2 linked regions of the Methanovulcanius yangii genome follow. The protein of the gene in region 2 interacts with the protein of the main gene of each other region in a pairwise test. Links are inferred from orthologs where the notes say so. Each region holds a gene or a part of one and is shown on either strand. Other genes may lie near its edges.

Region 1 (14,763 bases), 1.0 Mb from region 2 along the record:
AAGGAGGGGATGTCCTTTGCCGTCAGGGCCCGGCGTTCGGGCATGAAGGGTTTTACCAGCCAGGAACTCGGGGCCTCCACGGGGGCAAGGATATTCGATGCCGTCCCCGGCATCACCGTCGACCTGACCAACCCCGACTATGAAGTCCACGTCGAGGCGAGGGAGTTCGGCGGTCTCGTCTATGATGCAATCCTCCCGGCACCCGGGGGCCTCCCGCTCGGGACACAGGGCCATGTCCTCTCCCTCCTCTCCGCCGGTATCGACTCCCCGGTCGCGACCTGGCTGATGATGCGCCGGGGATGCATCCCCACCCTGATTCACATGGACGGAGGAAAATATGCCGGCGAGCAGGTCAAACCCGGCGCACTGCGCCACCTCGAAACCCTCTCCACCTGGTGCCCGGGACGCACGCTGCGCCTCATCTCCGTGCCGATGGAGGCATTCTTCGATGCCATGGTGGCATCAGGCGCTACCCGGACAAGGTGCCTCCTCTGCAAGCGCTTCATGGTACGGGTGGCCGCGGAAATTGCCCGGCGCCAGCAGCACCTCGCCATCGTGATGGGGGATAACATCGGGCAGGTCGCAAGCCAGACGCTTGCCAACATGAGCGTGATCGAGGCGGTCGCACCACAGGAACTTCCGATCCTCCGGCCCCTCATCACCTACGACAAGGATGAGATCGTCACCCTCGCACGTTCCATCGGCACCTTCCGCGAGAGCGCCGGCGATTTGGAATGTCGGGTCGTCCCCAAACATCCGGCAATCGCGGCTCAACCGGCAACCGTCCTCGAAGACGAAGCGCCGCTCGACATTGCATCGCTCGTGGAGACCGCCATCGAACATGTCACCATCCATGCAGCCCGCAACGGCAGCCTCATTGAACGCGACGAGTAAAAAATATAAAAAAAGGTCAGGAGACGGACAGCCCGTTCTCTTCGGCGACCTCGACGAAGGAGCGGGCGACATGCTCTATCTGCATGTCGTTCAGTCCGTAGGTGTTGAACTTCCAGACCCGCGTCGACCCGGGGATCACCCCGATGACCCCCTTCTTTTTCAGCGAGCCCGAAAGGAAGAATCCCTTCTTCTTGTGCGTCGCCGCCACCTTGTCATAGGAGCCCAGCGTGTTGATGCGGGTCAGGGTGTGCCGCCGCGGGTATTCGCTCTCCACTGTCGTCCCCTCGATGGAGAGGAGGGCATCCACCACCCTGTTACTGTTTGCCACTTCGTGGTCCCACTGTTCGACGCGGGCCTTCACTGCAGGGAAGGAGGCCATCATGCCCACGACAGGGGCCCCCATCAGGGTGCACCCCATCATCTCCACTTCCTTGATGCCGAAGGTTCTGCCCGTCACATCTCCCTTCACCTGGGTCGTCCGGAAGACCCGCTCGGCATACTCGCCATTTGCGGCAAGGACTCCCGACGGGGCGGGCGCCGCCATGCTCTTGTGGCCGGACCCCACAACGAAGTCAACACCGAACGCCTTCCCGTCCACCGGCATGATGCCGACCGAATATGCCCCGTTCATGAGCACCGGGACGTCGTACTGGTGTGCCACCTTTGCAATTTCCTTCACTTCGTGGATATTGCCGTACTGGTAGTCCACGTGCTCGACGAAAAGGAGGGCGGGCGCGCGGCCGTACTTTTTCGTCACCTCATCGAGCCGTATGGCGGCGTTCTCCGCCGTGATACGGTTGTTTGCATCCTTGGGAATCTCGTGGATGTCCCCTCCCGACTGTTCGAGGGAGACGAACTCGGTATAATGGGAGAGCGCCGTCAGGAGGACGGGATCGCCCTTCTTCACCATCGTGCTTGCAACCGCCTGAAACCCCCGCCGTGCGCCGGGAACCACCCGAACCTGATCCATATTGAGCCATTCGGCAACATCCCGGTGGAACTGCGCAATCGGCGGTTTATTGATATAGTCCAGCCGGAACGGCTTGAGGCAGTTGTCACAGACCGAATACCCGTCGGCAAAGGCGATGACGGCCTTATGTGCCTCCGGCGTCAGGCGTCCGCCTGCCTGGATGGGATCGATATTGACATAGAGCTCCTCGACCTCACGGGTATCGATATCCCCTGCACATTTCATTTTATAAGCTCCTTTTCAAGAATATCCACCTGTTTTCGTAGCTTCTCCAGTGCCTTTGCCACTGCCGCCTTCTGCTCCTCATCCAGCCGGTGCGCCGGAGCCGTCTCCCGGAGGACGGCCCGGAGATCGGTGAAGAGATAGAGTCCCTGAAATACCGCGTCAACTGCCCTCTGTGACATCATATCACCTTCCAACCCTCCTTAACGGACGGCAGGAATATTCGATAACCAACATTCATCGTCGGCATCATCATTAATCCTGACGTTTCCGACAGCAGAATTCCCTGCAGGGCGGCAATGGTCGGAAGAACTATACGTGCCGGTTGAAAGAAACCATGCAGACACATCCATGCGCAAAGTCCAGATCCCCTCGATGCTCGGCGACATCGTCACCTCGGCCATCACCTCGGCTGACGACGCGATCTTTTCCGAGTGTGCAGCATGCCCGTTCTGCGGCGGCGAGGTGAAGGCCCATGACATGCGCCGGAAAAAATATGCAACGATCCTCGAGAAAGGAGCACGCAGGCAGATTCATGTCTTCGTAAAGAGGTTTTACTGCACGGAGTGCGGTCGCCTCTGTTACGCCGACTCACCCTTTTATCCGGACACCAGGATGGGAATGCCGGTGGTGGACCTCTGCACCACCCTTATAGAAAAACATCCGTTTCACCATGCCGCCAGAATTCTCCGGTCACTCAATATCATCGTCGACCGGGGAACCCTGAGAAATTATGCCGGGAGAAATGACCTCCCCCACCCCGAAGTCATCGAGATGTACGGGATTGACATCCCCCTCTCCATCTTTGACCTCTCGGCACGTTCATTCCAGGGGCCCGAGCGGACTTCCGTCCCACGGACAGAACTCTTCGGCTCCGCCCGTCTCCCACCCGCACACCGGGCATTTCTTCTTGCGATGGGGACGGGCAAACGGAATCAGTGGAATAAACAGGAAGAGAAAAAATAACGGAAACCCGGCCATCCATAAGATGACAGATACCAGAGCTGAGCCGACCAGAAGAAGAATGCTCAGTGCCCTTCGGTCCGTAGCGCCACCTCCCGCACGGCACATGCCGGCAGGGCATCCGACATCTCACCAATAAGGTCGGAAAGCACCACCCCACCAAGGGCGCCACCAATGACCCGTGCGCCAACACCCGCAAATACCAGCTCCTTCTCCCGCCGAGCGTCATGCCGCTCCACCTGTGAGCGTATGAGCGAGAGTTGTTCCTCCCAGAATGCCCCGGCAATTTCCCGGGCCCCAACTTCTCCTATCTCGTCCAGGTCGGAACAGACCACCCTCGAGAGGCGCTGAAGTGCAGCAGGGATGTCCACGGCCGCGCCGTCGGGCGTCGGGACCGTATACTCACCGGAACCGATATGCCCCAGGACCAGGTGAACATCCGCACTGACCGCAAAGAGTTCGTTGCTGACCAGTGTCTGCGTTCCCGCAAGACAGACCGAGCGCAGGAGCGATGCCACGGGAGCGCGGAGAATGCCCGTATACACGAGCATCCCCCTCTGGAGACGGTCGACGTCGGTGAGGCCCTTCAGTGCATCAAAAGGCTCGAGGGGAATGATATCGGTCGTGGTGCTCCCCATATCAACAAGGATGGCATCGGAAAACCGCCCCCTGAGCCAGTCCGCGGACGCAAGCCAGTTTGCCGCCGCAAGGCTCCGGTCCGCCCCGGCGTGAAAGGTGCCGTCCGTCCCGTAGAACACCGCATCAGGAAGGGCCGTCCGGACCGCATCGACGATGAACCCGATACCCTCGGTCTTGTTTGCAAATCCGTCGGCAAGCTCGCCGCTCATCACCACAGCCGCAGACTCGCCGCTGTATGCCGCGAGGATATCGGCAATCGGGGATTCCTGCCAGAGGGGACAATAATGGATATCCACACCGCCCTCAGTCACCACCTTGAGATTTGCTCCGCCGACATCGATGCCGATCACCGGATCACCACCTGCCCGGACTTGTCGTATCGTGCCGTGCCTGTCAGGTGCACCTCACCGGGGAGAATCCCCTTCGATGCATCAATGAGGATGTCACCAATCTCCTCGTCCATGATGGCGTCGATGCCCACCAGACTCGATGTCGGACGGGGATTGACATCGACCACATACACCTCATCTGTCACCACCACATCAACCCCGGCATACCCCTGACACCCAAGGACGGTGGCCGCCTTCACTGCCGTCCCCACTATCTCGTCTCTGCGCGGGTGATCGACATTCGTTGTTCCGCCGGAAAACGAGAACATATCCCCGTCAAGAGCGATGTGCTGCGCATTGAGAGAGAGAACCAGCGGTTCCGCCCCGCTGTAGTAGAGGCAGGCCTCCCCCACAAACCTGCTCCCGACAAGGCTGACACTGAGATGCTCTCCCTCGATAAATTCCTGGCCGAATTCACCAGCGCCCGGCTCCTCATCCCGAAGGCGCATATTGACCGTTCCTGCCCCCGACACCTCCTTTATGACGCGCCTGCCCGACTCCACTTCTTCAGGCACCGCAATCCCATGACCGGCGAGAATGCGGCCTGCCTGAATTTTGTTGGCACAGAGCGCACAATTCAGAGAGCCGCACCCGATGTTGTGCGTCAGATCCTCGATGATCTTTGTATATCGCCCGAGGAGGGCGTCCGGCGCGATCACCAGCCCGAAATCGCATTCCGGGGCAAGCCGCCGGAGCTCATCTGCAAAGTCGCCCTTTTCGGGAGACACTACATCATACCCGCACCGGGTAAAACTGTCGCCAATGACCCTGAGCATCGCCTCCCCTTCGGGGGCCAGGACCGGGTCGTGAAAGACGGAATATTCGGCCAGTAATACCTTCATTGCCACAGTATTGCACTGACGGAGAGATGAGTATGACGATCGGACCCTTTTTCATCTTCTCGTCCCAACGATGGTTGAGATTGGATGAAACCGGTTATTCTCCTGACAAACGACGATGGGGTGACATCGGAAGGCCTCTGGGCGGCGTATGACGCACTTGCGGATATCGCCGAGATCCATGTCTTCGCACCCTCTACCCAGCAAAGCGCCGTGGGCCGCTCCATTTCCATATTCGACCCCATCCGGGCGCACAGGGTGGTTCTTCACGGCCGGGATGCCCATGCCGTCGACGGCAAACCGACCGACTGTGTCATCCTTGCAATGTATGCCTTCGGCATCAAACCGGACCTGGTGGTGTCCGGCATCAACATCGGGGAGAACCTCTCCTTCGAGTCCATCATGACCTCGGGGACCATCGGTGCGGCACTGGAAGCGGCGAATCACGGACCGCCTGCCGTCGCCTTCTCCATCCAGGTCTCGGACCAGGGAGAAAAGTTCGACAACCCGCAGTACTCGTCGGCGAACTTCGAGCATGCGAAGACAGCAGTGCGCGACATCGTCCTCCGACTGCTGGAGACCGGATTTCCGCCGAATACCGATGTCGTCAACGTCAACATGCCTCCGGGCCCCTATGCAGGCTATGCCGTCACCACGCTTGCCCACAAGCTCTTTCACACCGGTGTCGAGACACGCGTCGATCCCCGGGGGCGCCCGTACTACTGGATCAACGGACCTCTGGTCGACGAGGCACCCGAAGGGACCGATGTGTATGCAGTCCATCACGGCATGGTCTCCATCACCCCGATCACCCTCGACTCCACCGCCCACGGCGACATGGGTGCAATGGAGACACTCTTTCCAAAAACAGATGACCAGGATATCTGATATCCGGGTTTATTCTTCTCCGAAATAGTCCGGGAGGGGGTCGTCCTCAGCCAGACCTTCGTCCCGTTCTTTGTAACCGCAGATGCCGGGATAGCCGGCGACAATGAACCACCCGGCCACACACATGAAGAGAGCACCTATCGGTATGGCGAAGCCGGACGACCCGGCAAATGAGAACCCGTATTGTGCGATGGTACCTCCCAGATATGCCAACCCGGCCGCGATGAGGGATATTCCCGCATATCTTCGGCTACTTCCGGAATGCTTCCGGACATGGTGGCAGGCAAAAACAAGTGCCACGCAGCACAACAGAACCCCCCCAAGCCAGAAGAACGGGACCAGTGCACTTCTTCCGGTGATGGCGCCGGATGTCACAAGGTCGACATCCCTGACAAGCGTAATCAGGGAGGGGCCGAGATACGTCTGCTGGTACCGGAACAGCGGAAAGGCAACACCCGCACCGATGCCGTTTCCGATATAATACACCGAAACCGGAACGACCAGCGATACGGCGACGAGGAGAACGGAAAATACCGCCCCCTTTCTGTCGCACTCCATCTCATCCCGCGGTTCAGACATTCTCCCCCATTCCCTCAAGAGCCTCATCAAGAGCGGCAATGACCGTTGCATCCCCTTCCGTTTGCCGGACACACCGGAAGAGATCTGCATAGTCCGCGGCAGCCATCCGGGCAAGGGTGCGCACCGCCATGCGCCGGACATACGGATTTTCATCCGTACAGAGACGTTCTGCGATCTCCTCTGCCGCGACTTCGCCATGCAGCAGTCCGAGGGATTTCACCGCCATATACCGTACATGGTCCTTTGTATCCGTCAGGTGCGAACGGAGCGTTTCCACTGCACCCGCATCGCCCGAAAGACCGAGTGCTTCGGCGGCCCGGTACCGTACAATCCAGTCCCCATCCTCCATCAGCGAGATGAGAAGGGGAAGGCTTGCAGGTGACGCAGCGGCAAGGGCCTCCATGGCACGGGCACGCTGTTCCTTACCGTTGTTTTTCAGCTGCAGCGCCATTTCCATTCCCGTCTCATCCGAATACAGCTGGGCAAATTCCCGAATAGCGGCACCTCTGGCTTTCGGATCGGTTTCCAGGCAGGAGGAGATGATGCTGTTTATCTCATTTAGACGGTCCATTGGTACTCACCTTTCCATCTCTGCACAAGGTTTCGGGAAATCGATAGTAAACTTTCTCATTTGCCGCAGTAAAAAATTATTATGGAAATGAACTCTCTCTTTACATGGTAAAGAGGCAGGACACCAGGAGATCGTATGGCTGACACCCCACAAAAAACAAGAAAATACACTGTCCTTGCTGTCACTGTGGTACTCATCATAATGGCAGGGGGCATCGCTATTGACAGTGGCACAATGCCATTTTTCCTGAATAATTCCTCACAGGCCACCGTCAATGTAACCCCGGCAGAGGCGTCTCTCTTCCATACCATCGGCAACCTGACCAACCCGGCAGGCTCCGAAGCCCTCCGGGAGGTGCCGACGCGGCCGTCGATTGAAGGGACGGTGAGCGCCAGTGAGACCGAGAGCAGTTTCAACTATCAGAAGGAGATTCTCTCGGCATTCATCGAAGCGTCACAGACCTTCGAGGGTGCAGGGAAGGCCATGACCTCCTATGAGATGACGACCTACAATCTCTTCACCGACCCCGATTTAGGGAATTCCGCTCATCTCGGGCGTCCATACGGAGCGATGGCCACCGTGGTCATCAACGGGACACCGGGGATGCTCGAAAATACCCTCTGGGGATATGAAGTTGATGCGACCGCCATAACCCGTACCGTCATGACCAGCGATGCAGGATCGGATACAGGTTTTGTCGCAGTCTCATTTGTGACGCAGGACACCGGCACTCCCGTCTTTTACGCACTCATCACCGCAGAAGAACTGGCAGCATTTGACGGGAGATGGGGCGGCGGCTCCTACATCTGCCAGGATGACTGGACGAAACTGCGCTATGACGATTCATTCGTCGGCTGCGGCTATGAAGACCCCGATGAGCGGCTCATTCCCGAGGTTGACCCGGGCATCTCCTATGAGGAATTTGACAAATACGGACTTTATGTCCAACCGTCAGAGATCCGCGATACCATTGAAAAACAGACCATCGCACTCAACGGCATCGTCTCCCGCATATCGGAGGGTGCCCTGAACAATGACTTCGACCTGATGAAGGAGGCGTCAATGCAGCTGATGAGTGAAGCGCGCAGTATAAAAACCGAGATATCCGCCCTCCCCGTCGGCCCCGTGTACCGCGATGATATCGCTGAATTCATTGAAGGCATTGACAACTATCAGTATGCCGGGGCCATGCTCTGGTACGGGTCGGCCTTTACCCAGCCGGATGCCATACGGAAAGGCAATGATTACCTCATCGCCGGGATCGAGCACAACAACAACGCCCTTGCGGGGCTGGATATGCGTACGATAAATACGGCCCTCATTGATCTGCCCGATGAGGACATCTTCCCCCATGCACTGTACCTCCATGATTTCTACCGGTTCCAGGACGCAAAGAAGGTCAACGACATCTCCATGAAGATCACCGGCGTGAAGGGTTCCACACTCTATTTCACCACCAACGAAGATGGCGAGGAGGAGAAGGTTCTCGCAGGGTACGGGTACAAATACGTCCTGCCTGTCGTCGAGGTCACCCATTACGGCTACCGCGGAGGCGGCAGTTCGCGCATCACGACGCCAGAACCCTCAAAGTTCACCATCATATGGAATGGAGAGGAGTACGCGGCAGAGTCCCCGTCAGGCTATCTGCAACCCCTCGGGCAGGCATACACGCGGCAGTATCTGGACAGGAAGGAAACGGTGGAGGCATTGTTACTCTTCAAAGTCCCTGCCAGCCTCAACTACGAGGAAGCATATCTCAAGGTGGACCTCGGTTCGGAAGGAACACCGGTCTGGCATCTGACCGAACGTCAATAATTCCAATTTTTTCTTTCCCCTTCCCTAAGAGAATGGTCTTGAGAATGCGAAAGCATGTGGCGGAACGCAAGGCTCCACGCTCTGCCGAATGAAAAACAAAAAATGAATACGCCCAGGACGGAATTCGAATCCGTGTCGCAGCCGTGACAGGGCTGCATGATAGGCCCCTACACTACCTGGGCTCGTTTGCACACTTTAAACAGATCCCGCCTCCCGGAGTCGAACCGGGGACATCGCGGTAGCCGCGCAGTTACCTACTTCGGCAAACCATACTACAGCCGCGCACTCTACCAGTCTGAGTTAAGGCGGGTCTGGTTCCGTGGTGCTCTACAATATATGACAGTTGAAGTATTAAAGATTATGATTTGAGCTGGAAACCCCGAATCGTCCTGATACCATCCCTTTTTATTCCAGTAAAGATAACAGGGGTGCATGTCTCAGCAACTGAGATCAAACGGAACCGTCGCAGAATCTGCGGCAGATCGCTTTCTTGGGCGACAAATGTACTGAAACGAGAGCTGTTACTATTTTCGACACCACCCTCAGGGATGGTGAACAGACACCGGGTGTCTCCTTCACACTGGACCAGAAGATAGCCATCGCGCATCAACTCGCCGATATCGGCGTCCACGTGATCGAGGCAGGGTTTCCCGCATCCTCTGTCGATGAGAAGGCGACTGTTCGCACCATAGCATCGGAAAACACCGGTGCGAAGATATGCGGCCTGGCACGTTCCATCCGGAGTGATGTGGACACCGCCATCGACTGCGGCGTCGACATGGTGCATGTCTTCATCCCGACCTCGGAAGTACAGCGCAGGCACACGATCAAAAAGAGTCACGAGGAAGTCCTGGCCATCACCGCTGATATCGTCGGGTATACCCGCGATTATATCGGGGAGGTAATGTTCTCTGCGATGGATGCGACCAGGACCCCGTCGGAGGATTTGATTGAGGTCTACCGTACGGCGGTGGACGCCGGGGCGACCATCATCAACGTCCCGGACACGGTCGGCATCGCAACGCCGACCTCCATGCATGAACTGGTCCGGTTCATTCGCAACAACGTGGACTGCCCCATCGACATCCACTGCCACAACGATTTCGGGATGGCGGTCGCAAACACCGTCACCGCCGCCGAGGCAGGGGCATCACAGGTGCAGGTCACGGTCAACGGCATCGGCGAGCGGGCAGGGAATGCAGACCTCGCCCAGACGGTAATGTCCCTTACGTCCATCTTCGGGATGGAGACGGGCATCGTTACCGAACGACTGGTCGAGACCTCCCGGATGGTCTCGCGGTTCTCGGGGATCGGCATCGCGCCGACACAACCGGTGGTCGGGGACAATGCCTTCTCCCATGAAAGCGGCATCCACTCCCAGGGAGTCCTCTCTGAGGCTTCCACCTTCGAACCGGGCATCATGACCCCCGAGATGGTCGGCCACCGGCGTCGCCTGAAACTGGGCAAGCATGTGGGGCGCCATGCGGTCGGCCAGATGCTCTCCGAGGCGCACATCACCACGTCCCCGGAACAGCTCGACGATATCGTCCTGCGCATCAAGGAGATCTCGGGCAAAGGCCGCAAGGTCACGGAAAACGATCTCTATGAGATTGCAGAGACGGTCATCGGCCAGTCGTCCATCGAGAAGAACATCTTACTGGATGACATCGCCATCCTCACCGGCAACCACGTTCTGGCCACCGCCACCGTCAAGGCGACCGTCGACGGCGCTGAGAGGATCTGCTGCAGGACGGGCAATGGTCCGGTCGACGCTGCGATGAATGCCCTCCTGGGCATCGTACCCAGGGGCATGCAGCTGAAGGAGTACTCCGTCTCCGCCATTTCGGGAGGCAGTGACGCCATCGGCCATGTGACGATAGCAGTCGAGGACGAGAAGGGCAGAATCTACGATGCATCCGCATCGTCGGACAATATCGTGCTCGCATCGGTCGATGCCATGATCAATGCACTCAACCTGGTCTACAGGGCCAGGTAATCAATATTTTAAAAAAAAGAATTTACTGGGCCTCAGGTGCACGGCCGCCCTCGAGGGCCGCCTTCACCTGTGCCTGAAGCTGTTCGAGCTTTGCCTGAAGGGCCTTCTCCTGGCGTTCAAGCGATTTGATCCGAAGCTCGAATGTATCGATCTTCTCGGTGATGTCCGAGGCGACCTTGTCACGGTTCTGCTGCATCATCACGCTCCCTATGGTCACGTAGACAGTTGCATCCTCAGCAATATCATTCAGTTCTTCCTGCGCCTTCTTTGCCTCTTTTCCCATCAATTCGTACTGCATTTTCTGCTGCATAATCGTGGAGAGCTGCTGCTGCACCTGCTGCAGCATTGCAATCTGGTTCTGGACTTTGGGTGGTATCGAATTCATGTAAATATTACCTCCTGCATCTCTTCTGCAATCATCACCAGTCGAAGATACGTATTCAGGGCTGCCCGCAGGGCAGGCACATCTTCCCCGGAAACGCTCAGGGTCAGACCGCCGTCCACGTCGCACGTGAGGAGAGCCCGTGAGCGCCCGATATCCTCCAGTTCGGGAAGAACTGCCTGATATACAAGATGCGGACGGTCCGGCATGAACCTGAATACTGCTTCATGCACCTGCACATTTGACGTTTCTGAGGACATACTGCCTCCCCTGGGGGCCGTGAAACGAAACAACGTCTCCGCCGGTTTCGGTAAGAGTAACATCAAGATATTTTATCAGTGCATTATAAACCGTTTGGTTGCCCGTCTGAATCCCCCGGGAGAGCGGCCCTTCACGCCGTTTCACTTCAAATGACGGAAACTTCAGCGCAGCCACATTCTCGCCGGATGCATAGACGTCAACGATGATGTCCCCAGCCTCGCGGTACACGACAAGAACGCATGTATCTTCTTCAAGGACAACGCCAAGGCCTGCCTTTCCCCGCGGCTTGTAGGACGCCTCCAGAGTAAATGCAAGGTCTTTAGAAAAGGTTCGCAATTCGGGAACAGGTTTCCGCGACGTGGTAACCAGTGTCATCTGGCCTTCAGGTGCTTGATTCCTGCTCCGCGTTCCTTAAAAAGTATACGGTGCCCGCAATAGGGACAGCGGACATTCACGTCGATCTCGACTTTCTGCTTGCACCGTGCACATTTATATCCTGCCAAGGACCGTCACGACTCCTTTACAAGAGAACGCTCAATGGTGCGCAGTGCGACCTTGAGGTTCGGGGTCTGCGGCACGTAGGCACCGCCTGCAAATTTAAATCCGCATTTGCGGCATTCCCATATTCCGGTACCCTGGCGCGAGACTGCCTGCGTATCACAGCGCGGACAGACATGCTTTGCGCGGGATACCTTCTCAACCTCGTTGACACGCTTTCTGATGAATCGGCCGTAGCGGGGACCAAACCTGCCGGCACTCCCGGTGATACGGCCTTTCGCTCTCTGTCTTCCTTTCTTTGCCATATGAAATACCCCTGATGTGTCTGTATATATTTACTCTTAACCTTTATTAATCCTGATCCAGGATCTTCACTTCCGCGTCTCCCTTCGAGACACGATTGATGAGACTGTAAAACTCATCCTGTATCCCCGCAGGGATGCGGACGACGCATATCCACGACCCGTCGTTCTGCCACTGGTCACGTTCGATGGTCGTGGCGGCGGCAATCTCGCCATATGCCTTCGCAGCGTAATCGCCGGGGATTTTTACCGCGAATTTCATCTCGGCAAATTTGATGGGGAGTATCGGCCGAAGCGCCTTGACGACGTCTTTTACCTGCTCCTCAAAGTTGCGGAACGGGTCGACATTGACCCGCGCTTCCTCCATTGCCATCTCGATACGCTGTGGCGGGTGGGGAAGTTTTGTCTGCGGGTTGATGGCGTTGCGCGCAATGAACGTGACGACCTTGCGCCGCCGGGCCTCGATCATCGCCTTGCGCTGTTCCGCCGTCAGATGGATTTCACCCTTTTTGACTATACGGAGCGCAATTGGTTCGAATTCCGTTGTTTCGAAGACTTTTTTGAGCGACTCTTCGGATGCCTTCTCCGCCTTCGAAGAGTTCTCAAATATGAACAGTGCCGCTACGGCATCCTCGATCTGGATCTCTTCGCCCTGGCGGATCAGGGCAGCCATATCGGGGTCCACAAGTATCTCAAACCGTTCCCCGTGACTGTCCAGCCTGGCAACCACTGCCTGGTCAAGAGGGATCAATGCGCATCACCTACTCGGACTGATCCGGTGTCGCGGCCTCGAACTTCGTCGTGTATTCACTGACCTCGTCCTTCGTCATCTTCCTGAAAATGCCGGTCTCGTTCGGGATCGCACCGATCTCGACAGTATCAACATCGAACTTGCCCTCCGTCGCCGCATGGAGCGCACGGAGACCAAGGAGAATGCCGTCGGCCATTCCCATCGCCTCGTCATACTCCTCGTCGAAGACCTTCATGACGGCCGGCCGGCCGGTCCCGATGCCCGTGGCCTTGTACTCGAGGAGCGTGCCCGACGGGTCCGTCTCGAAGAGTCGTGGCACGCCTTCGCTCACGCCAGCGATGAGAAGAGCGGTGCCGTACGGACGGGCGCCGCCGAACTGGGTGTAGGTCTGCATATGATCGCAGAGTTTCTTTGCAAGCGTCTCGATGTCGATCGACTCGTTGTAGGTGACCCGGTTGATCTGCGACTCCACCCGCGCCCGGTCGACAAGCGAACGGGCGTCCCCGACGAGTCCGGAGGACGCGACGGCGATGTGCTCGTCGATCATGAAAATTTTCTCGATCGACGACTGCTCGAGAAGACGTGAACTGACACGTTTGTCGACGATGAGGACAACCCCGTCGCTGCACTTGATTCCTACTGCGGTTGTTCCCCGCTTGACTGCCTCACGGGCATACTCCACCTGGTAGAGCCTGCCATCAGGGCTGAAAACCGTAATCGCCCTGTCATATCCCATCTGTGCCTGCATTGGTTGCATTGTATTCCTCCAAGTCTTCCTGAGTAACGTATAGTGATACCTGTTTTTTAATACCGTCCTTTACTAAATCAACCTTTTGACCTGATTGACTCAATATGCGGTAGGATTCTCCCTTCATGTCCACCATCCTCCCGTCCTCCTCAGGCGCAGGAACGGGAACCTCCCTGCGAAGGGCCCGGAGCGTCCCCGAGGTTCGCACCGGATGGATGGCGGCGCGGGATCCGTTCACCGATGTGACGGCGGCAAGGGCAGCCTCCAGGGCATCCTCATGCCCGCGTGCACACCGGATGATGACCCGGCCGGCGACTGCCTCGATGACCGCCGGCTGCATCGCCGAGGTCACAACATCACCCCACATCCACGTGGATGCATCGATGATCGCATAATAGACCTCGCGAGGGTCCGGGACGAATGAAGCCGGAACGATCTGTGCTGCGATGTACCGCCAGTTCGTCCGCATCGTTGGCGGCCTGGGTTTTACCATTCGATCACCTCGACAGGTTTTGGCCTGTCCACGACGGTACGGACCCCCCCGAGGGCTGCCGCCGCCTCGGCATCATCCAGCCCGATGACCGAGAGCAGATGGATAGCAGCCCGCACGGACCGCACACCAAGGAGGGAATGCGCACCCGAGGAGACCGTAAGGGGAAATTCGTACTTCCGGGACAGGCGCGCAACATCCGAGAGGCGCTCCATCGCACGCTGACGGCGCACCCCTTTCAGGCAGGTCATGACCGTAAGATCGATATCCACTGCCACACCCCGGTCCGCCGCCGATCGTGCCGCAACATGGTCGAAGGCACTCCGGTGAACGGCATGCACTCCCTTGAGGACATGCACTCCCGGGTAGGTAAGCACGGCCCGGTTGAACGACATATCGCCGGCACAGACCATGACAACATCCGATGCCCCGCGATCCTCGCGAACTGCCCGGATGACTTCCTTCATCGACGCGCCGGGGATAATCGTTCCCCGGAGAAAGCTGACGCCCTCATATTCGCATCTCTCTGCGATGCCGGTCGCAACGGCACTGTCATAGCCGAGGCT
Region 2 (14,789 bases):
GATAATACTCGGTGTCTGAGTATGTTAAATATTGTGAGAAGAGGGATTAGGCACGGAAAGGAGTCGCACTAAAATGGCAGGGGACGGCCTCCCGTGCCATTACCGCGAATACGGGCACCAGTGATCGATACCCAGAAATGACGCACAACCCGCGGTCGACGGGCCGACAAGAAGTATCGGGACATCATCCCGCCATGCATCCACGACCCGGACCGCCTCCTCGCGGAAGAGCCCGTCCCCGGGCACGAGAAGAATATCCGCTTCTCCCGGCATGTCCACATAGGCGACCCCTGCAAGACCGAGGAGGGCGGGGGCCTGTCCGACGACAAAGACCTTCCTCCCAGCAAGGTGCTCCCCCAGCTGCGTCATACATGGTGCATGGTCCTCCGGGCGGCAGGCACGCCCGCTGCGGCAGAGACAGAGGAACCTGCCGATGGCGTTCATGATGCCGCAGGCAGCGGTCCGTTTTTCCGGGGTATCCAGTTGTGCCCCGAACATGAAATTCACCCGGGTCGTCGCTTCGAGAGGGTAATTAGTGACGCAGTCGACGTTCACCCCTCCATACTCAAAGACGAGGGGAACGCCGCGTTCGTACCTGCAGACATCTGCATCGGGCGACCGACGTATCCGTATATTGCTGTCCTGGCACCCGCTGCCATGAATGACCTCTTCCATCTTTCGCACTGCGTCAGTTATCATATCCATGAAATATCTCCTCCGTATCCGAAAGGATGACCCGCACCTGCGCCCCATCACCGCCGGTAAGACGTAATGGGAGTGCAATCAGATAATAATCCCCCCCGGCTATCCGGGTCAGGTCAACATTTTCCAGGAGCGGCATCCCGGCGCCCAGAAGGGTTAGGTGCACACTCCCGTCACCTCCATACTCCTCGACCGACGGGGTGTCGATGCCGAACAGTATGACACCCGCATTTGCAAGACATTCCGCTGCCGCCGGGGAAAGACCGCGGAATGCCGGGTCGAACACCGTCACATACCGGTCGGTCGTCTTTACAAGGATGCGCACTCCCGGACCACATTGATCCTTCAGGTCCTCCGGGAGAATGGGGCCATCGCCACCACTCAGGTCGATGACCGTCACCGGCCCGAGGAGAACCGGAAGTGGAATCTCGTCAACGGTCATCCCACCGTCGACCAGATGTGCCGGAGCATCAATATGTGTCCCGTTATGACTCGCACAGGTGAGTCGTGTTATCGTGTATTCGCCCGATGCTTCCGTCTCCGTTGTCGGGACGGGATCTCCCGGCCAGGTCATCGGGGGTTCGGGAAACGGTCGTGTGCAGTCGTGCAGCGCCATAAAAAATGAATGATATCAGAACCCGTCCTCGGCAGCGTCGATTGCCGCATCGATCTGCTTCTGGAGGGTCTCCGGCAGTCCCTGAATCCGTACGTCAAGGAATCCGCGGATGATGGTCGCCGTCGCTTCTTCCTCGTCGAGACCGCGTGCCATCAGGTACTCGATCTCATCGCGGGCAATCTTGCCGACCGCCGCCTCATGGGAGAGTTCGGTGTTTGAGAGGCGCCCTTCGATCTCCGGGACCGCATGGATGCTCCCGCCGTCGAGAATCAGTCCCTTGCACTCGATGTGCCCGCGGGTCTCCTCCTCCGCCCCGATGATATGGGAGCGGGCGATCACATCGCCTCCACGGGTGATGACCCGTGAGATCAGCTCGGCACTGGTTCCCTTCGCCTCGAGAACGGCCCGCTGTCCGAGGTCGAGATGCGACCCTTCCGGCGCGAGGACGACCGAATTGAAGCGTGCGACGGAATTTTCGCCTGTCAGGCGTGCCACCGGGTACATCTGGATGTGCGATACCGGTTTCATGCAGATATAGTTGGAGAGGAACGTCCCGCCTTCCTCGACGAGGGTTGCACTGCGGGGGTAGACATCCACGTTCTCCCCCCATGTATGGATCATGGTGGTGGAGATGAGAGCGTCTTTTCCGACGTAGAACTCCGTAACACCGTAGTGGGCCCCATTCCTGACAGCGTGGCTCGAGGCACAGCCGGCTATCAGGTGAAGTTCGGCGCCCTCTTCGGCGATGACGATATTATGGACGGTCTGGATCTCGTCCTTCTGCATGAAGAGGCAGGTCTCGAGCGGGAAGATGTTCTTGCTCCCCTTGCGGGCGATGATCGTATACCCGCTGATCTTCTGGTCGGCGACGTACCGGGTATATTCGTCCTTGTCCTTGTCGACGAGGTTCCAGTAGTAGTCGCCGAGCCACTCGTATTTCTTCAGGGCAATGTCGGTCGGGAGCATCTCAATACCCTCGTAGGTACATTCGGACCGGACGACATCCTGGTCCGCCTGGAAGTAGGTACCGCACCGGTTGACCGCGGAGAGCATCATGCCGGTCTGTTCCAGCCTGACCCGGTCTTCTTCGGAGAGGTTCTTCATCGTATCTATATCTTCGTGCATTCGATACACTCCTTGTAGCCGCGTTCCTGAATCACCTTCAGTATCTCCCGTGCATTGCCCTTGCAGCGGATCTCACCGTCACAGAGCATGTGCCCGGCATCCGCCTCGAGATAGTCGAGGATATAGCCGGTGTGGGTGATGACAAGACCAGACTTCTGGCGTTTGACAATGTGCCGGTCCTTCTCCACGAGGCGGGCAATCGCATTGCCGATGAGCGTGATGTTTTCGAGGTCCACCCCGCTCTCCGGCTCATCGAGCATCACGAAGTCAGGCTGCTGCACCATCAGCTGGAGGACTTCGCTGCGCTTGATCTCCCCACCGGAGAAATTCGCATTGATATCACGCTCAAGGAATTCGGTCATCTTCATCGAATCGGCATATTCATAGATCTTCTCCGGGTGCACGCCGGACATGGCCGCGAGAAGCTTGCCGAGTTTGAGCCCGGAGATGGTCGGGGGCCGCTGGAACATCAGACCCATTCCGTAGCGTGCCCGTTCATGCATCGGGATGTCTGTGACATCATGACCCTTGAAGAGAATCCGCCCTTCAGTGATGTCATAATTCCCGAATCCCATGATGGAACGGAGAAGTGTCGTCTTCCCCGAGCCATTCGGGCCCATGAGCACGTGCGTCTCTCCCTCACCTATCGCAAGATTGACGCCGTGAAGGACTTCCTTGCCCCCCACCTCGACATGGAGATTTTCAACCTTTAGCATAGAACCAACTTCCTCTAATATTTGTGGGAAGGGAATAAAGGAATACCGGCATGGGCAAACGGAATACTTTCACACCGCGCCCGGACAGCCGGGATATATAGTAAATTTTCCCTGTAGAAGTATGACAGATACCTTCATCTGCATCGCATCACGGGCCGCACACTACCCGGTCATCGTCCGAAGAAGCCAGATGTCAAAGACCGCGATGTTCTCTTCGAACATGTGCAGGAAAGCTGCCGAATGCCCGGCCCCCTCCCCCCTCCGGAAGGCTCCCATCGCCGCAATCATCTCGGCCTGAACAGATACGGGCGGGGAGTTCAGGAGAAGAGGGGCAGGCCGGTTGATGCCGTCCACTCGCGGATATATACACTCGTGCCGGGACGATCATACTGGTGACCTGCGATATAATTGTTCAGCCCTGCATACGCCTCGTAGTCGGCGTAAAGCCGATCATATTCAGCAAGGAGGGCGTTATATGCCTCCACGGCCTGGTTGTGCTCACGAACAAGCCGGTTGTATTTTGCCGTATTGCCCTGCCTCGCTGCATCTTCCAGCTGGTCGCGTATATCTGCTATCTCATCGTACCGGCTACTCACTGCAGCGTCGATTTCTTCCAGCTCGGATTCCTTCGCAGCAGCATACTCACGGGCAGCCTTCGCGGCTGCGTCGATACGGCGCGACTCATCCCCGGCGCCGTAGGCAAGGGTGCCACCCCCTATGGGGATGAGGAGCGGCCGGGATGCAAGCGTCATTCCGTTCTGGAGTTCTTCGGTCGGGACACCGGGGAGTCGATAGCCGGTCGTCTCGATGTATTCGTATCCTGTCGCCATGAATCCCTCCCCCGGTCCCCGGACACCGACTGCCATGTGGTTCTCCTCCTCAAAATAGAAGAGGACGGCATCATATCCTTCCCGTGCGAGGAGACCTGCGAGGAGGATGGATGTATCGTCGCAGTCCCCCCTTCCTTCGACGATCGTCTCTACCGGAAACCGCGGTGTCTGTTCCCCTTCCGGTGATTCGTAGATCATGGACTGGGCATATGCAGCCATCAGTTCGAGATATTCATCATCGGTGAGTCCCATCGATGTCCGGATACCGGTCAGCGCCGAGCGCAGGGATCCATAGAGTTCCTCCAGGCGCGAATCACCGGCGAATGCCTGGTACGATCCGATCACCCACTCCTCATCGTCGTCCCAATCCCCGTACAGCACCACTGATTTCCGGGAACCGGCGGCATCGGCATAGAGATCGGTATCCACGGTGAGAGGAATGGTCAACTCCCGGTCCTGGAATGAAAAGACGTGTTCCACGGAGATTGTTCCCTCACCCGTCTCAACATCATCGATCGACGGATAATCCGCCCGCTCTCCTGCCGGTATCAAAGAGGTGATACATCCTGCGGAGAGGATGAGGGCGGCGAGCACGGTGACGGCGACCATTCCCTGCGGGTGCATACGAACCATCCTGAGAAGAGGTGTGATGCCATATAATATATCGCCCGCGATAGGCCCCCGCCATCCCGTGGGGGTGTACGGGAAACACTTTCACTCCCCACGGCATCTCAATTTATAGCGATCCGCCTTCCGTACAAGGGAAGACCTGTGGATTTTGCGGCCCAGATTGCTAAACGCTGGCAGCGTGTGTCAACACCCGGCGTGAATAGTGCGGCGATGCCATATTCCCGCCACCATGACCATCTCTTTCCCGGCTATGCCGATCATTCCTTCCATGCCCGCAAATACGCCCTTCTGAACGAATACGAGGGGTGCATTCTTGAGGAGGTCTTCTCCGGGAGTGAGTGCCGCACATCATTCGGAGACTGTTTTGCCATCCATACTGTTGTGCCGTGCCACATCACCCGCCCGGAAGCCGGCTCCCTCTCCCGGACGCTGATGCAGGAACTCCGGCTGATACATGGCATCGGGCCAAGGACGGCAGCAGACCTCCGAATGCGGGGCCATACCACAATTAGCAGCCTCACCCGCCACCCACGGTTCGGCAGGCAGGCAACCGACCTCGCGGCACTGCTGGCGTCTGAAGACTGGGACGCCCTCGGCAGGCACGTCGGCATGCGGTTTCCGGCGTCGCACCCCCTCAACCTCCTCTTCTCCCTCCCCTGCCGGACCGATGACCTGCTCTTCTTTGATATCGAGACAATGGGGCTCTTCTCGCGCCCGATCGTCCTCTTTGCGACCGGCCGGATTCGCGGGGGACGGATGCACGTCACCCAGTACCTGCTCCGGGATATTGCCGAGGAGCCCGCCGCGATTGCTATGGTGCTGGATGAGATGGCGGACGGCACCACCGCCCTCGTCACCTACAACGGCAGGTCCTTCGATCTGCCGTATCTTCGGGACCGGGCCGCTTATTACGGGATGGAATTTCCCGGCGAACCACCTCACTATGATCTCCTCCACCCGTCGCGCTCACGCTGGAGAACAGAGTTTCCCGACTGCCGGCTTTCGACCATCGAGGAACTGGCACTGGGAATCTTCCGGGATGACGACCTGCCGGGGAAGTATGTGCCCGAATACTATGCCGCCTACCTCCGCTCCCGGAACCCCGGCCCTCTCGTTCCCATCGTCGACCATAACCGGCAGGACGTGGCAAGCCTCGCCCGCCTCTACGAACGTCTTCTTGAAGGATGTGGGGGGAGTCTGCCATCGGAGATGTAGATGCGGCCTGCGCCGCCCTTCTCCGGAACCCCCGACATACCGGACGGATTGCTCATGTCGAGCACATCCCGGCCGTTCCCCCGGAATATTGTCCGCCGGAAAATCCCGTCCCCGAAGAGATCCGGCAGTACCTCGACGGCAAGGGGATATCCCTCTACGCTCATCAGTCGGCGACCTTCGATGCCCTGCACCGGGGCGACAATGTCATCCTGACGACGCCGACGGCGTCGGGAAAGACCCTTGCCTTCACCACCCCCGCCTTCACCTTCCTTGCCGCAGACCCGGAGGCACGGGTGCTCTTCCTCTACCCCACCAAGGCCCTCGCCCAGGACCAGCTGCGCACGATACGTGATATGGAGACGGCGACCGGCATTTCCGCCGGCGCAGCGGTCTACGACGGTGACACCCCGCAGCATCTGCGCCGGGGCATCCGAGAACACTCCCGGATCATCCTCTCCAACCCCCACGAACTGCATCACACCATGGCGTGGCATTCCCAATGGCGGGCATTCTGGAAATCCCTCCGGCTGGTCGTGATCGACGAGGCACACTGGTACCGGGGGATCAGCGGCGCCCATACTGCACTCCTGATTCGAAGGCTCCGGCGAATTGCCCAACGGTATGGCGCATCGCCGCAGTTCCTCTGTGCAACCGCAACGATCGGCAACCCGGGGGAGTTCGCAGAAGCTCTCACCGGACGTCCATGCCATCCCGTGACTGGAAAGGCCAGCCGCTCTGCACGGGAATTTCTCTTCTACAACCCCTCTGCAGGAAAACCTGCCGGCAGCCTCTTTGGGGCCACCACCTCCCTCTTTCAGCATTTCACGGATGCAGGACACCAGACGATCTGCTTTACCGGCTCGCGCCAGGGGGCAGAGTCCCTCCTTCAGGCGGCCCGGAGCCATCTCCCTGCCGAACGGCAGGAGGAGGTTGCCGCATACCGCGCCGGCTATCTCCCCGCGGTGAGGCGGGAACTCGAGACACGCCTGAAGGACGGAGCCCTCCGGGGCATCATCGCCACCAGCGCTCTTGAGGTCGGCATTGACATCGGCGACCTCGACGCGGTCCTCCTCGCCGGGTTTCCCGGCACCCGCATGGCGACATGGCAACGGGCGGGCCGGGCAGGACGGGGAGAGGGAACGTCGGTTGCGGTGCTCCTCGCAGGCACCGACCCTCTCGACCAGTATTACATGTCCCACCCGTCCGCATTCTTCAACGGCGGCGTGGAGGATGCCGTCATCGACGCGGCGAATCCCTATGTCATGGCGGGCCACCTGATGTGCGCCGCGGCGGAGATGCCGCTCGAAGGGACGGAGGCGGAGGCCTTCTTCGGGCAGGCAGCCCCGGGAATACTTGCGGCGCTTGCCGGAAGCGGCCTTGTCACCGCCACGAAGCGCGGATACGTCTACTCGGGCACCGGCCGTGCGGCGGAGATGGTCTCCCTCAGCGGGACCGGACATGACACCTACCGCCTCCTTGCGGGCGGCACGCTCCTCGAGACGATGAACGAGGCGCAGGCATTTCATGAGGCACATCCGGGTGCGGTCTTCCTCCACCACGGGGTCACCTATCTCGTCGATGATCTCGACCCCGCGACGGCCACGATCACGGCCCGCCGGTATGATACGGACGTCCAGACCCGGGCAATCACGAACTCCGTCCCGGAGGAGGTCGCCGCCGAACGGACAGTCCCTGCCTCATGGGGCACGCTCTCTTTCGGGCCTGCGACGATCACGGAATCCGTCCCGGCATACCATATCACCCGGTTCGGCGACCTTGTCGGCACCCGCCCCCTCTCCCTCCCGGAACGGACCTTTGAAACCCGGGCGATACTCATCACCTTTGCAGGGGAGGTCATCGAGGAGATCGAAGCGAAGGGGCACGACAGCGCCGGTGCCCTGCACGCCCTGGAACATGCCCTGATAGCGATGATGCCCGCCCACGTCCTCTGTGACCGGTGGGATCTTGGCGGCATCTCCTCCGTCTCCTTCCCCGGCGCCGGCAACCCCGCGGTCCTCATCTACGACGGGTATGCGGGGGGCGTCGGGCTTGCCGAGAAGGCATTCGAACGCTTCTGCCGCCTTGCGGCGTCGACGGAAGAGATGATTCGCGGGTGCCGGTGCGAGGAAGGGTGCCCCTCGTGCATCTACTCACCAAAATGCGGCAGCGGCAACAGCCCCCTCGACAAGGGGGGCGCCCTTGCCCTCCTGGAATGTATCAATCGTGGGAATGCCTGATCACCCGGTTTCCCGGAGCCGACGGAGGGTGATTATGTCCTGCAGCCGGGCCCGGACTCCTCGATGAAGATTCTCCGGTTGATGATGCGCCATGCGAGGATCAGGCTCACCGCCTCGGTCGCGGTCACATACTCCTTCCCCTCGAAGATGCGAATCGGATGGACCCCGGTCTGCTCCTCGACCGCCTCTTCCAGTCGACGGACCACTTCATACCGGAATTCCCCGTCGAAGGTGACGGCCCCCATCCGTCTGCCGTTCAGACGCTCGGCCCGGAAAGCAATCGCAAAGTCACGCTCCGCAAGCGAGGTCATCGCGAAGAGGTCCAGCGGGAGGGTGATGTTCCTGACCGTGTGGTCGAACTGCTCCTGAATGAGGGTGACGGCATACATCCCGCGGGTGCCCTTCGAGTCATACGCCGACGGAGAGACCCGGAGAATGGCGTCGGCATGGTTCTTCTGCGGCGCCACATAGGCCTCGTAGTCGGGTTTTCGCGCCTCGATCTCTGCAAGGACATCCTCCCGGCGGTAGCCCCGGTCGCCGACATCCCGTGCGATCTTCCATGCATGCTTCACCTCGTCCCCCGGGTCGACGAAGAGCGTCACATCCAGGTGCGCCCTGAGGGCAGGAGTGCTGAGCGGATGGAGACCCTCGACGATGATGATCTTCGTGGGAGAAAAGGGCACGGGCCCCTCGATCGTCCCCGTGTCATGGTTGTAGACCGGTTTTTGAATGGTCCGTCCCGCCTTCAGGTCGGCAAGATGCTGTTCCAGCAGGGCGATGTTGTTGGCATCGGGGTGCAGGGGCGTGATCCCCTCCCTCGCCCGTGCCGCCCGGTCGAGGGTATGGTAGTCGTCCATCGTGATGGTGGAGACGAGGCCTTCCCCGAAGATCTCGCGCAGCGCCCGGGTAAACGTGGTCTTGCCCGACCCCGAGTCACCCGCGACCCCGATGATGAAGATACAGTCCGATGACGCAATCGTCCGCGTAAAACTCAGCCGTTCCCCGTCCATATTACCAAGACTCGGTGCGCCGGGGAAAAAAGTGCTTCTGTCCGTCCGGGTCAACCCTCACCCTTCCTGAGGGGACCAAGGTATATGTAGGCGCATGCATATCTGGGTGCATTGGTAAGAGGCTGCCACATGACAGAAATACGCAGTATCGGGGTGCTTTCGATGGCCAAAATGTTTGCCGCCATCTCGCTCATCGTCGGATTCATCGTTGCCGTGCTGACGGTCTTTCTCGGCCTCATCGCGATGGCGGCGATGCCGTTTCTGGATATTTCTCCCCTCGCTCACGGCGGATGCCTCCTCATGGCACTCGTGGCGATCTTCGTGATGACCCTCGTCTATGCCGTCGCCGGCTTTCTTGCGGGAGCGATTGTTGCGGTCATCTACAACATTGCGGCGGGGATCTTCGGGGGAGTGGACATCACCCTTGTCACTCCGCTCGTCTCCGAAGAGACCGACGAGGATATCGACCGGAGCTATGATTAGGCCGGGATATTCCCTGCTGTCCGGATCACGGGACCTCGTCCGTAATCCCGGTCCTCCTGCGGCATGCGAGCCAGGCGCCGGCGGCAAACCCGCCGAACATGCACCAGGCAGGACCGAAGTATGCCGTAAAGCTCTCCACGAATGCAAGATAGGCAAGGGCGAACGGGGTGGGGTTGCCGAATGCCACGAAGAATGCCCCTGCGTAGACAAGAAAGGTGACCGCAAGCCCCGCCACCCCGCCGGCAAAGCCCCACCGTATCCAGGGACATCCCGATGTCCCGCCGGAGGGCTGGCCGGATGGGTCCGATGAACTCATGCAGGAAGATACATCCTTCGTTCCTATCAATCCTCCTGCCCTCTTCCGGCCTCACGGAGATGAGAAAAAGGTTAATGGGCGGGAGGGCGTATCCCTTATCGTTGGAAATGAGTGATATTTGGCTCTACCTGGGAATCATGGCAATATCTTCGGTTCTCGGGGTAATCCTCGGCTACGTGGGTCTGACCGCCCACTTCAACGGGCGGTTTCTCACGGTGGCCGACGCCTGCCAGGAGACCGACTCCCTCGAGCCCCTCATCGATGAGCTCGAGCAGCAGAGCTGAAGAGACCGCGGGAGACCTATAAGACCGCTGAATACGAGAACGTGACCGGAGAAGGAAGAAGATACGCATGATCGACCTGGTAAACGCACTGCTGATAGCCATTGTTTCCATCTGTTTCGGTCTTTTGATCGGCATACAGATTGCCCACATCCATTATGTCCGCCGCCTGGCACGGCTGGCAAAACGAAGCGTCTATTCAAAGACGATTGCCCCCATCCTCGTCGCCGCCCGGGAACAGCGGGAGAAAATTACCTGAATTCCTCCCGCAAAATACTCTTTTCAAAAATTTCCTTCACGATTCCCAGGTCTTTCAGAACCAGTTGTTCGTCTTTTCTCTCCCGCCGCCGCGAGCCTTGAAGCAGGGGCGGGATATTCCTCCATCTTATCCTGCGGAGGAGCCCCGTCTTTCCCCCGTACAGAACACGGTCATCCGGCAAGGAGGAAAAAGACCGTCACCGTCGAGAGAAAAGCGACGATCAGGATGACAAGGGCAAGGGGGGCGACAATCCCGACACTGCCGGTCACGAGCCCGGCAAGCTGGGTGATCCGCTGGGACCCGAATACAACGATATCCCTGCAGGTGGCTGTCGTCCCGGCGGCCGATGCAGGAGCTGCGTCCGCCCGGGCGAGGTCGGCCGCCTCACGGGCAAGGGGAGAAAATGATTCCAGCGGGACTGCGAGGCCGACGGGATTCATCCCGGAGACGGTGTTGACCACATGAGTATCGGAGGTCATGATCTCGCACTCGTCGAAGTCCTCCAAAAACATATCTCGCAGCTCGTCGCGGACGCCCTCGTGGATATTGTTCCCGTCGAAGACCAGATAGAGTGCCTCCTTGTCGTCCGTGCGAACAACCATCGCCATGATGCCGAGGTCGCCGAAGCCCTCCTCCCGTGTGAACGGGACGTCAACGCGGGCAAACCCTGCCGCGAACGGGACCTGCGGGGCATCCACAAGCGCAGCAAACGCCTCCTCCGCCGCCTCCCGGTACTCCTCCGCGAGGGGACTTGCGAGAAGGACGGGCGGGGGGAGGCAGGGGAAGGAATTGTGCGCATCGACGAAGGCGACATGGGCGAAGTGCCGCTCGCCCGCCTTCATGATGGCAAGGCCGACGGCGTAGTCGAGGTCGTCGGTGATGAGGGGCGAGCGGGTCGCAACGAGAAGTGCGGTGTCGCCGAACGCCTGCGCAAGGACGGAGACCGACCCCGAATCGGCCCGCACCGGCTGCGTCGCCGTCGCCGACCATGTCGCGGTCCGCCGCCCCTCTTCGACCGCGGCGACCACTTTTTCGATCTCCGATGCAGAGACGGGATTGAAGTCATGCGTCGAGGCCCCGTGGGCGATCACCGCCGGGCATCCGAGCGCATCATAGAGGATCTTCGGCAGGTTCGACCCGCCGATCTCGCCGAGGGGGCCGGGATGAACACCGGGGACGGTGAAGACCGCCTCCTCCTTCCCCTCCCGCCGGAAGAAGATCGTCGCCTGTTCAACCCGGACGGCTTCCCCCATCTCGCGGAAGAACTCCTCCAATGCGTGCGACCCCTCAATGAGGTACGCCATGAAGGCGTTTGCGAAGGCCAAGGGCGAAACGCCGAGCGCCGCCTTCATCGGCCGCTCAAGAATCCAGACGATGAACCACGTCCCCAGCCCGAGGAAGATGTGCAGCACGACCGAGTAGACGAGGATGCCGGGGATGACGGTCGCCCAGAAGAGGGTGGCAAAGAGGCTCTGGATAAGCGCCGGGGCGAGCATCCGGGCGACGGAGCGGTCGACGACGGTCACGAGGAGGAGCAGGCGGACCGCGAAGATGATCCCGAGGGACGACGCGTAGAAGAGCGGGAGATAGTCGCGGGCAAAGAGGAGGAGCGGGGTATAGGAGACGATGACGCAGATGACGAGCGCGATGAGGGCGATGAGCCCCGACCAGTCCCACGTGATGTCCCTGCCGTACATCCGGACCAGCGGGCGGGTCAGGCCAAGCGCGATGAGGCCGGGCAGGGTGAACCCCAAAAGCCCGAAATGGGCCCCGAAGTCATGGGGGTCGAGGCCCCCCAGCCATGCCATGAACTCGATGGCGACCCCGAGAAGCACCATGATCGCCGCCGACCGCTTCCACGTAGGGGCGGTCATGATAAGAGAGGAGAGGCCCTCCAGCTGGGTCGCGGTGCTCCCGGTCATATGGGAGAGCATAGGAGAGATACGGGCTTATAGCTTTCAGGATGGCCTCTCCGGCGAGCCTGCGCGGAGGATGGCCGGCAAACAGGACAAAAATCGCCAGATAAAAAAATCAGAGGATCTCCGAGCGCACCGCGAAGAAGACGGGGCCGCGGACATCGATCTTCTTGTTGTTGTCGGTGATGTAGCGCATCACGTACTCGTCGATCTTCAGGTTCACTTCGGAGGGGATCTTCACCATCTTCACCTGCACACGGGCGGGCTCCCCGGCCTGCGCCGCCTCCTCGATGCGGGATGCGGCGAGGTTTGCGACCGCCTCGAGGTAGGAGATCCCGGTTGCGGCGCCGTTTTTGCGGACACCCTCAAACTTCTCGGTGTCGGGCACCCCGAGGATGCGGCCCTTTTCGACAAAGATCTCGTTAAAGACGGCAGGACCGCAGAGCTTCGAGTTCTCCTCCTCTTCCTCGACATACACGCGGAGCCGCACATCGCCGATGGCGCCTTCCCATGCCTCGAAGGAGCACGGGCTCTCCTCGGCGGCGTGTGCGGTCCCCGCCGCAACGATCGCGCCTGCAATTGCCATCCCGGCGGGCGTCGACGGCGCCTCCCGGAGTCCGATGCCCTTTGCGAGGTCGAGGTCGGAGAACTCGCGGGGGAAGAACTGTGGATGGGTGAGCTTTCGCACGTCCTCGGCCTCGTACTCGATCATCGCGAGACGTTCGACCCCGAGGCCGAGGTTCATCACCGGCACCTCGACGCCGTACTCGGCAAGCGCCGAGGGGGAGTACATGCCGAAGGTTGCGACCTCCACCCAGCCGTGCGTCGGGTGGCGGGCGTAGACCTCGGTCTGGGTGTCGGGGATATAGTATTTGGAGCGCTTCTCATCGGGACGGAACTCAAAGTCCGTAAACCCGAAGGCGGAGAGGAGCGCCGCCGCGACGGCCTTCCCGTCCTCGACGGTGATGTGCTCGCCTGCCATGATACAGGAGGCGGAGTGGTAGGTCATGAGCCTCGTCGGCCCCTCCTCCTGTTCGCGGCGGAAGCAGCGGTCGATGGAGAACTGCATGATCGGGTGGGGAAGCTTGTCCCACATCGCCCCGAGCGAGATGAACCACCCTGAGGTCATGTGGGAGCGAAGCGTCGTCCGGGACGACTCGGGGGCAAGCTCGCGGAACTCGGGGAAGACCTCCTCCATGATTCGCACGACGAGCCCGTCGTCACAGTCGAGGACCTTTGCAAGCTCAAAGGTCAGCTCGTCCCCGTCGATCTCAGACTTCTTGTAGGCGTGAAGGGTCTTTCGCAGGCGCTCCTCGCCGTCCTCGCCGAGGGTGCGGCCGAGAAGCTCCTCGATCCTTGCCGTCCGCTCCTTTCCGATGCCGACGTTCGGGCGCGGGAGGCCGCCCAGATAAAAGACCCGGTCGAGGACCGCCGAGGCCTCGGGTCCGAACTGCCGGTACACATCCTGCTCCTCGATGAAGAGCGGCACCCGCGCCTCGTCGAAGCCGATGGAAAGGTAGACCTCACGCAGGCGCTGGATCGTCTCCGCGATCGGGTGCGCCTGTGCACGCCGGAACATGTTTCTCGGGTACCGGTCCGCAGGGCCGACGGGGTCGACGACCGAGGGGCCCCGGTGCCATGCGTGTTCAAAGTCCGTCCGTGAAAGCTCCCTGAATTCTTCTGCATTAAATCTCATATTTACCGCCGTGTCAGGCACACCACCCGTGATATCGGGCTCTCGTCGTACATATCATAATCACAGTATTTCGCAATTTCGCTCGCGAAGTCCCGCACCTCCGCATGATCCGGCATGTTGTGCCGCTCGAGACGGTTCCGGCTGTACCCGAGGTACATGTACCCCTTCACCTCGACGTAGTCGGGACCCGAGTCCTGGATCATCGCCGCATACTTCTCGGGAGCGAAGTCGTTGAGGCCCTTCACCACGGTGACGCGGATCGCCGACCGGCGGGATCCGAGGAGGGAGAGGGACGTCCGGATATCCTCCCAGTAGTCCTCCATCGGGCGGCAGACCTTCAGGTAGGTCTCCTTGTCCGGGGCGTCGAGCGAGACATAGGTCTGGTACGGGTGGACCTTCTCCAGGACCCACGGCCGGGTGCCGTTCGTGACGACGAAGGTCGTAAAGTCCCGTGCGTTGAGCATATCGACGAGTTCGGGGAGGCGGGAGTAGCAGGTCGGCTCCCCGGAGAGGGAGATCGCCGCCATGTCGGGGGCGAGCGCCTCCTCCCAGAGGGTCTCGTCGGTGCCGCCTCCGGCCACCGGGTTGTACCCGGCAAGGGCCTTCTTCTGGAGCTTGTAGAGGTTTGCCACGATCACCTCGGGCGGACACTCCTCCTCTTCCACGACCTCGTATTCCATCGAGCGCCAGCAGAAGAGGCAGCGCTGGTTACACTTGAGGGTCGGGGTCATCTGGACGCAGCGGTGGCTCGAAATCC

What was found.
Region 1: the proteins of sepS (region 2) and pscS interact in binary tests that used the Methanocaldococcus jannaschii proteins (3 or more experiments, as listed by UniProt). The link is inferred for Methanovulcanius yangii from one-to-one orthologs.

Annotation. Positions count from the first base shown.
Region 1 is NZ_LTBL01000001.1:1,130,900-1,145,662, forward strand. Bases 1-2,933 are described here. They hold pscS (O-phospho-L-seryl-tRNA:Cys-tRNA synthase), read right to left. Parts: upstream 2,090-2,933; coding sequence 911-2,089; downstream 1-910. Other genes in these bases: thiI (tRNA uracil 4-sulfurtransferase ThiI), read left to right, coding at 1-894; AZH53_RS05685 (hypothetical protein), read right to left, coding at 2,086-2,271; AZH53_RS05690 (hypothetical protein), read left to right, coding at 2,438-2,933. Also shown: more of AZH53_RS05690, read left to right, coding at 2,934-3,052; AZH53_RS05695 (hydantoinase/oxoprolinase family protein), read right to left, coding at 3,115-4,038; AZH53_RS05700 (ATP-grasp domain-containing protein), read right to left, coding at 4,035-4,919; 5'/3'-nucleotidase SurE, read left to right, coding at 5,004-5,804; AZH53_RS05710 (hypothetical protein), read right to left, coding at 5,814-6,383; AZH53_RS05715 (HEAT repeat domain-containing protein), read right to left, coding at 6,376-6,954; AZH53_RS05720 (hypothetical protein), read left to right, coding at 7,090-8,769; AZH53_RS05735 (2-isopropylmalate synthase), read left to right, coding at 9,260-10,765; AZH53_RS05740 (prefoldin subunit beta), read right to left, coding at 10,788-11,150; AZH53_RS05745 (KEOPS complex subunit Pcc1), read right to left, coding at 11,147-11,380; AZH53_RS05750 (Brix domain-containing protein), read right to left, coding at 11,373-11,783; AZH53_RS05755 (DNA-directed RNA polymerase subunit P), read right to left, coding at 11,780-11,911; AZH53_RS05760 (50S ribosomal protein L37ae), read right to left, coding at 11,918-12,211; AZH53_RS05765 (ribosome assembly factor SBDS), read right to left, coding at 12,258-12,959; psmA (archaeal proteasome endopeptidase complex subunit alpha), read right to left, coding at 12,970-13,716; and more genes. UniProt on the Methanocaldococcus jannaschii protein: Converts O-phospho-L-seryl-tRNA(Cys) (Sep-tRNA(Cys)) to L-cysteinyl-tRNA(Cys) (Cys-tRNA(Cys)).
Region 2 is NZ_LTBL01000001.1:2,135,552-2,150,340, reverse strand. What follows is about bases 11,743-14,701. They hold sepS (O-phosphoserine--tRNA ligase), read right to left. Parts: upstream 14,033-14,701; coding sequence 12,452-14,032; downstream 11,743-12,451. Other genes in these bases: twy1 (4-demethylwyosine synthase TYW1), read right to left, coding at 14,035-14,701; AZH53_RS10540 (DUF2070 family protein), read right to left, coding at 11,743-12,342. Also shown: AZH53_RS10605 (hypothetical protein), read right to left, coding at 100-705; AZH53_RS10600 (cyclase family protein), read right to left, coding at 689-1,318; AZH53_RS10595 (SufD family Fe-S cluster assembly protein), read right to left, coding at 1,334-2,443; AZH53_RS10590 (ABC transporter ATP-binding protein), read right to left, coding at 2,428-3,159; AZH53_RS10585 (hypothetical protein), read left to right, coding at 3,281-3,457; AZH53_RS10580 (hypothetical protein), read right to left, coding at 3,477-4,613; AZH53_RS10575 (ribonuclease H-like domain-containing protein), read left to right, coding at 4,761-5,834; AZH53_RS10570 (DEAD/DEAH box helicase), read left to right, coding at 5,804-8,071; AZH53_RS10565 (phosphoribulokinase), read right to left, coding at 8,104-9,081; AZH53_RS10560 (hypothetical protein), read left to right, coding at 9,211-9,564; AZH53_RS10555 (hypothetical protein), read right to left, coding at 9,590-9,880; AZH53_RS10550 (hypothetical protein), read left to right, coding at 9,988-10,164; AZH53_RS10545 (hypothetical protein), read left to right, coding at 10,232-10,420; more of AZH53_RS10540, read right to left, coding at 10,591-11,742; more of twy1, read right to left, coding at 14,702-14,789. UniProt on the Methanocaldococcus jannaschii protein: Catalyzes the attachment of O-phosphoserine (Sep) to tRNA(Cys).